Linked DNA regions of Thermogemmata fonticola. The protein of the gene in region 1 interacts with the protein of each later gene in a pairwise test. Links are inferred from orthologs where the notes say so. Each region holds a gene or a part of one and is shown in the gene's direction. Other genes may lie near its edges.

What was found. The genes of interacting proteins can lie anywhere in the genome.
Region 2: the proteins of priA (region 1) and H0921_RS08980 interact in binary tests that used the Escherichia coli proteins (3 or more experiments, as listed by UniProt). The link is inferred for Thermogemmata fonticola from one-to-one orthologs.

What each region holds. Positions count from the first base shown.
Region 1 is NZ_JACEFB010000004.1:284,810-289,177, forward strand. What follows is about bases 1,296-4,328. They hold priA (replication restart helicase PriA), read left to right. Parts: upstream 1,296-1,613; coding sequence 1,614-4,043; downstream 4,044-4,328. In the rest of the region: aroF (3-deoxy-7-phosphoheptulonate synthase), read left to right, coding at 1-848; H0921_RS08440 (4Fe-4S dicluster domain-containing protein), read left to right, coding at 4,343-4,368.
Region 2 is NZ_JACEFB010000005.1:103,960-107,443, forward strand. What follows is about bases 2-2,734. They hold H0921_RS08980 (single-stranded DNA-binding protein), read left to right. Parts: upstream 2-979; coding sequence 980-1,489; downstream 1,490-2,734. Other genes in these bases: rpsF (30S ribosomal protein S6), read left to right, coding at 2-520; rplI (50S ribosomal protein L9), read left to right, coding at 1,721-2,299; H0921_RS08990 (putative molybdenum carrier protein), read right to left, coding at 2,408-2,734. In the rest of the region: more of rpsF, read left to right, coding at 1-1; more of H0921_RS08990, read right to left, coding at 2,735-2,956; dnaB (replicative DNA helicase), read left to right, coding at 3,324-3,484. UniProt on the Escherichia coli protein: Plays an important role in DNA replication, recombination and repair. Binds to ssDNA and to an array of partner proteins to recruit them to their sites of action during DNA metabolism. Acts as a sliding platform that migrates on DNA via reptation.

The sequences.
Region 1 (4,368 bases):
TGCCCGGCGTGGTCGAAGCCATCCGGGTAACTCGGCCGTTCAAACTGGCCAGCCGCGAAATGAAGCCGGACGATACGGTCATCCCCCTGCCCCAGGGCACGATCGGCGGCGGTTCCTTCACGGTCATCGCCGGGCCGTGCTCGGTGGAAAATGAAGCCATGCTGCTGCGCACCGCGGAGTTTCTGCGGCAGCAAGGCGTGCGCTTCCTCCGCGCCGGGGCTTACAAGCCGCGCACCAGCCCCTATGCCTTCCAGGGTCTGGGCCGGCAAGGCTTGCGCATCCTCGCTCAGGCCCGCCAGCGCTTCGGACTGGGCATTGTCACCGAACTGATGGACACGGAAGAAGCGGAAGCCGTCGCCGAGGTGGCCGACATCATCCAGATCGGTGCCCGTAACATGCAGAACTTCGCCCTGCTCCGCCGCGTCGGACGTTGCCGCAAACCGGTGCTGCTCAAACGCGGCCTCTGCGCCACCCTCGAAGAATGGCTCATGGCCGCCGAATACATCCTGGCCGAAGGCAACTACCAGGTCATCCTCTGCGAGCGCGGCGTCCGCACCTTCTCCGACCACAGCCGCAATACCCTCGACCTGTCCGTCATTCCGCCCGCCAAAGCCTGGTCCCACCTGCCGATCCTGGTCGATCCAAGTCACGGAACGGGCAAGCGGGCTTACGTGCCGCCGATGGCCTTGGCCGCCCTCGCCGCCGGCGCCGATGGCTTGCTCATCGAAGTCCACCCCGAACCGGACAAAGCCCTCTCCGACGGCCCCCAATCCCTGGATTTTCCCGCCTTCGAGCAGCTCTGGCACCGCCTCGCCCGCCTCGCTGAGGTCCTCCACCGCACCCTCTAGCGCCGCCGCTAGCTCACTCAGCCCACCCCCGCCTCCCCCGTCTCTCTCTTCCTCCTGACCGGCTCTGGGCCTTTTCGCCCGCCGCCAGCGTTCCGTTTTTCCGGGAATGCCGGGGAAAAAGCGTGCGGTTGTGCGTCCCATCCCTGGCCGAATGGCATCCTTGACAAATGAAAAAATTATGAAAAATTGTCCACTTCATTTGACTTCTCGCAATTCATGGTGCATATGTACAGTTGAACCCAGCGAGACCCAGCAAAGCTCCGACAATCGCGGCATTGGCATCGCCGGTCCACAACCCGGCAGGCCAAGAGCCAAACGGCAAACCCAATCGATACCGTCTGTTTTTCGGCTCTGTCTGTGGACTTCTCCGAACAGGTGGCGGCGAAGGCCCCGCAGAGGCAACCCCGAAGCGGACGTTGGCCCAGTTTCCCCCAGAACTTCCCCGCCGGGACGAGCATCGGTTCCTGAAGCGGGACAGACGAGAGGAGAAAATCCCATGATCGCATTGCAAAAATTTTCCCACACTCCGTCGAACATGGGCACACAGCCTGAAGGAGGCGAGCGCCGCATCCGCCCCTGCAACCGAAAGGGACCTAGCGAGGAGCGGCAGCGGGAGGGATGCTACCGGGTTGACCCGCACGTGCCAAAGCCGCCCCGGTCAGAGGGCGCCTGGCGTCACGGGGACGGCCCCAGCCGGAAGCTCGCTCCCGGCCACGGCGGCAACGGTGATTGCACACTGGCGGCAGATTTTGTTAGGGTAGGATCATGGCATCGTTATTTGAGCAGCCGCGGCGGAAAGCGCGGGAACGAACCAGCCGGGACGGCAACGTTCATTCTTCCCCTTTGGGGAGCGGGATTCATCCTTCCATTCCTGGAGGGGAAGGAGGGATTGCGCCGCTGCAACTGTACGCCGATGTGGTGTTCGACCGGCCCCTGGACCAAGCGTGGACGTATGGGGTGCCGGAGCATCTGGTCGGCCTGGTGGGAGTGGGCAAGCGGGTGGCGGTCCCCTTGGGCAAAGGAAGCCGGGAGACCAGCGGCTTCTGCGTCGGCTTGCGCGAAACAGGCCCTCCCGCTTCCATCCAGGTCAAGCCGGTGCTTCGCGTCCTGGATGACGAAGCGCTGGTGGATGAGCACCTGCTCCAGTTGACCCGGTGGATGGCGGAGTATTACCTATGCGGCTGGGGTCAGGTGCTGCATGCGGTGGTGCCGGCGGGTGTCCGGGAGCAAGCGGGCACGCGCGAGGTGGCCGTAGTCGAAGTTCCTCCTGCGGCGGAGCAGCCGGAACCATTCCCCGCCCTGACGGCTCAACAGCGTGCGGTGTGGGAACTGGTACGGGACAGCGGCGGGGCGATGGAACTGCGCGACCTGCTGCGGCAGGGCCGCTGTTCTGCCGCGGTCGTGCAGGGGTTGGTCAAGAAGGGGTTGCTCCGGCGGTATCGCCGGCGGGTGGAGCGGGCGGAAGTTCAGGAGGCGGTAGCCGAGGCGGCGGAGCCGCCGCTCCTTGGGTCGCGCGAAGAGCCGCGGATCGTGCTCAACGGCGATCAGCAGCGGGTGTGGGGGCAATTGGAAGCGGCCCTGCAAGTGGGCGGATTCCAGCCGTTCCTGTTGCACGGCGTGACCGGCAGCGGCAAGACGGAGATCTACCTGCGGGCGATGGAAGCGGTGGTGCGCCAGGGCCGGCAGGTGATCGTCCTGGTCCCGGAGATCGCCTTGACACCCCAGACGATCGCCCGCTTCCGGCAGCGCGGCAACCGCGTGGCGGTGTTGCACAGCCACCTGACGGATGCGGAGCGCGGCGCGCACTGGCGGCGGATCGCCGCGGGAGAAGTGGAAGTGGTGGTGGGTGCTCGCAGCGCCATCTTCGCCCCGGCGCGCAAGCTGGGACTCATCGTGATCGACGAAGAACACGAGCATACGTTCAAGCAGGAAGCGACGCCACGCTACCATGCCCGCGATGTGGCCGTCATGCGGGCGCGCCTGGCGGGAGTGCCGGTGGTTCTGGGGTCCGCCACGCCCAGCCTGGAGAGCTGGTGGAACGCAGCCCGCGGACATTACACCTTGCTGAGCCTGCCCAAGCGCGTCGAGGCAAGGCCGCTGCCCCAGGTGCGGATCATCGACCTGCGGCACGAACCCAACAAAGGCGGAGCGATCAGCATGACCCTGGCTGCCGCGATGGAACGGGCCTTGCGCCAGGGAGGGCAGGTCCTGCTGCTGCTCAACCGCCGTGGTTACAGCACCTATGTGCATTGCTCCAGTTGCGGCCACGTGGCCCAGTGTTCCCATTGCGACATCGCCCTGACGTTTCACCGTTGCCGCAATGCCTTGCTCTGCCACTATTGCGGCTGGGAGACGGCCCCGTATCAGCGCTGCCCGGCGTGCGGCCAGGCGTCGATCCGCTACCAGGGACTGGGCACGGAGAAACTGCAAGCCGAGATCGCCGAGAAGTTCCCCGGTTACGTGTGCGTGCGGATGGATTCGGATACCACTAGCCGGCGCGGCAGCCACGAGGGGATTCTGGAAGCGTTCCGCACAGGCAAAATTCAGATACTGCTGGGAACGCAGATGATCGCCAAGGGGCTGGACTTCCCGAATGTGACGCTGGTGGGGGTGATCAACGCTGATGTCGGTCTGCATGTGCCGGATTTTCGCAGTGCCGAGCGGACGTTCCAGTTGCTGGCCCAGGTGGCCGGTCGAGCGGGCCGCGGCGACAAAGGCGGCGTGGTGTACATCCAGACGTTCACCCCGGATCATCCCTGTATCGCCCTGGCCGCCCGGCATGATTACGTCACCTTTGCTGGCCAGGAACTGGCCCAGCGCCGCCAGCACCGCTATCCGCCGTTTGAACACCTGGCCCGCTTGATCATCCGTAGCGAGGAGGAAGCCGCCGCGGCCCAGTTCGCCCAGACTCTGGCTGGGGCGTTGCAACGGGCCGCCGCTGTCGTGGACCGGCAGAGCCGGGAAGGGGGAACCGCCCCCCCTGGGGAATTGCCCGGCCCTCCGCCTCCCTTGCGCATCCTGGGTCCCGCCGAATGCCCCATCTACCGCCTCAACAATTACTACCGCTTCCACTTCCAGGTCCAGTCCCCGGATCGGGGACGATTGCAGAACGTGTTGCGGCGCGTGCTGGGCACTGTCCGCCCTCCTGCCGCCGTCGAGTTCCAGATCGACATGGACCCGTACTCCATGCTTTAGAGCTTGAGACCTGGCTGCTGGGATGGCACGGAAGAACAGGAGGGACAAGAGCAGCGATTCGGCCTGCGGCATAGCTCAACGATTTGGCCTCAGGGAGACTTTCAAAGGAAGTAAGGAAGAGAGTAGAAGTTGCTCTGGCGGGCCGTCAGCACGGGGACTATGAGTAAAGCAGCCGGAAAAAAGTTTTTTCACCTTGGGGTGCCAGAAAGTCCGCAGCCGATACCTTGACCAGAGACAGCCTGGGGCTATGCTCAATGCTAACGGGCTGTTGTGAACCGAGACGGAGGTTTCGCCGTACCATGGCACACGTCGTCACAGCAAACTG
Region 2 (3,484 bases), on another replicon or contig:
AGTCAACACCTACGAAACGATGTTGCTCCTGGACCCCACCAAGGTCAGTACGGACAGCGAGGGAGTCCTCAAGCATTTGCATGCCCTCTGGGAACGGCATGAGGCGAAGATTCTCGTCAGCCGCCCTTGGGACTACAACCACAAATTGGCCTATCCGATTCGCAAGTTCAAAAAAGGGGCGTATCACGTCATCTATTATCAGCAGGACAGCCAAAAACAGCGGGAACTGGACCGTGATATCAAACTCCAGGAAGGCCTCGTCCTGCGCCATCTGACAATCCGTTTGCATCCCAAATGGGTGGACGCCATGCTCAACGTGGCACGCGAGGATCATTCGACGGCCTTCGCTCTGCGGGGCATGCGTGAAGATGTACCTTTGGCAGAAGACGTGCCTCCCTCAGCGACCCCGGACAGCGGAGCCGCCGAAGCTCCTCCAGCTTCCACTCCGACTCCGGCCCCGACGCCTGCACCCACCCGCCGCTCGCGCCGCAGCGCGGAGGGTGCCGATAAATCGGAATAAACCGCATACACCCACCCTGAAGTTCTCGTGCTCCCGCGAGTATTGACAAAACCACCGTTGTTGACGAAACCATCGTTCTCATCGCTCCGTCCCGCTCGATGGCCTCTACCTGAGCGGGGGCAAGGAATTGCCTACCTGTTTCTCCGGTAAGATAGGATTGATGCCATTTTTTCCGCGCGAGGTAAGGCAACAGGCTCGCTTCTTCCTGCCTGATCCTTGGAGTTGTTCCATCTTCCCGCCCTTCCCGGAATAGTAGGATTGTGCTGGCAGTCAATTTCTCCGACGCCCGCACCTACGGGGTATCCGATGTTCTAAACCCCTCGGCTGATTTTTTTCCACCTACGGACCTTGCGATGGACAGGTGGGTGTGGGATAGTTGGTAAGAGGATGGCGTCTCAACCGTTTCCCAGAGTCTGAACCGTATCCCCTAGCGAGACCCATCCGAGAGGAGGTCGCACCATGGCGACGTTGAACAAAGTGATGTTGATTGGCCGGCTGACCGACAATCCGGAAGCTCCACGCACCCTTCCCAGCGGCAACACGGTCATCAAGTTCCGCTTTGCCGTCGGGCGCAGCCGCAAAAATCCCCAAACCGGGCAATGGGAAAACGATCCCAACCCCCTCTACATCGATTGTGAAGCCTACAGCCGGCCGGACACACGCCGCAATCTGCCCGAACTGATCTACCAATATGCGCGCAAGGGAGACCCGCTCTACATTGAGGGGCGGTTGCAACTCGACCAATGGGAAGACAAAAACGGCGGCGGCAAACGCTCCAAACACAAAGTCGTGGTGGAAAGCATCGAATTCCTGGGCAGCCGCAATCCCGATGGCCCGCCTCCCGCCCCGGCCAACCGTTCCAATTCCCGCGTGACCGCCTCTGCTCCCCACGATGAGGAATTGCCGGACTCCTATACCCCGGATACCCCCTCCACCGGCCAAGAGGATGAGGACCCCATTCCTTTCTGATCCGCAGATTCTGATACGCAGATCATCCGCCCCTGAAGCGTGGCCGCTGGCTTAAGCCAAGGCCACGAGCAGGACCTGCCGGGAGGAATTACGCCCCCCTGCGGACAGTGGCCGGATTGATCCCTAAGATGACAAATCCCGGTACTGTATGCGCGAGGGGACATAGCTCACCCAATGGAAAAGAGTCCGCCCGGCATCGCATCCGCGGCGGATTCCTAAGGAGTAATTTCCATGGCCAAGAAAAGCTCAGCCAAGGCAGCCGGTCAAGCCGCGACAACCGCTTCCACCCAACGCCAGCCCAAAAAGAAAATCAAAAAGCGGCAACAGGTGAAAAAGGACCCGCATGGCAACGTCTTCGTCGTGCTAGTCCAGGATGTTCCTCATCTCGGACGGCAAGGAGAGGTCGTGCGGGTTCGTCCCGGCTATGCCCGCAATTACCTGTATCCCTACGGATTGGCGGTACCCCCCACCGAGGAAAACCTCCGCCGCTTGGAACAGTACAAGATTCAGGTCCAGAAAGCACGCGAAGCGAAAATCGCGGACCTCAAGGTGTTGGCCGAGCAACTCTCCCGCCTGCCCGTTATCACCATCGAAGCCAACGCCAACGAAGAAGGCCATCTCTATGGGTCGATCGGTCCGGTCGAAATCAGCAAATACCTCAAGGGGAAGAATCTGCTTGTCGAACCGGAAATGATCCGCATGGAGCAGCACATCAAGGAGGCCAACACCATCGTCGAAGTGCCGGTGCACCTGGGCTATTCCATCGAAGCCAAGATTCAGGTCGCCGTTATCGCCGCGACCCGGCGTTGAAAAGCCGTCAGGACGAACCGGGAACAACAGCCAACACAAGCCTTCCCAGCGGCGTGGGCCAGCACATTCCCCCACCAGGGTCGGAAAAAAAAAGACCAGGCCCAAGGACTATATTCCGGAAGACACGATGGGCGGCGCGCTGACTCCCCCGGCTGACTGGTTTTTGACCAGTTGAAAAACCTGCACCAAAAAGCGGTAGGTGAATTCCTCGATCCCCTCGGCGTTACTTTCGCGATTCCCCGCCACGTTCAACACAAAAATGTTATTTTGGACCAGCCATTGGAACACCTCTTCCGGCGTCACTTTCACTTTGGAACGCGGGGATTTCGGATACGGGATTTTCAATAAGGGCCGCTGGAGTTCTTCGGCATAGCGGAGAGTGGCAGCCACACCATCCGCATTCCAGCGACTGGCGATACAGAGCGTGCCCCGAGCAAATTCCACATTCCGACGTGTTCGCTTGGTGTATTCGCTTGTGGGTAAAGCCAGCATGCCGTAGAGCCGCTCGTATTCGGGCTTCGGGCCATCCTCGGTCAGAAAACCTTTCGGCATCCAGCCGCCCGTAGGTATGCCACAGGCTTTAGCGGCCTTCAAACCTCCCAAATCCGCACCCGTCTGCCCCCCGGAAATCACCCGCTTCAACTCAAATGCCGCCATGATTGCACCCCCCGGAAGTCCTGGATACCCCCCCCGCTGGCAAGACGAACCTGGACATGATGGAATGAAGGCTTCGTCCCCCTTGTGTTTATTCTACAGCAGCGATAGCACAACTGTCTTTTGATCTGACGGTAGCGCTCGTGTGATCACTCGATGGCCAGGCCCCGGCCTCAGCGACGCCGGATGGACTACACCACCAACCTTGCAATCGCCCTTCCCCGTCTAGCACAATCAGGATATGTTAGGCACCCGCGGAGCAGGACAGGTTAGGGTGTAAGGTCCGCGGCAACGAGCGGGATTCGCCGCCCGGACCGCCCTGTCCTGCCCCAGAGTTTGAGTTGTTGATGTCGCCGGAAGGCAGAGTAAGATGTCCGACGGACTGAATGAGCGTGCTTTACCCCATAACCTTGAAGCGGAAAAAGGGGTCCTGGGAGGCATTCTCCGCGACCCTGACGAATTGCCGACCGTGCAACAGTTGTTACGTCCTGACAATTTCTATCTCGATGCGCACCAGAAGATCTACGCTGC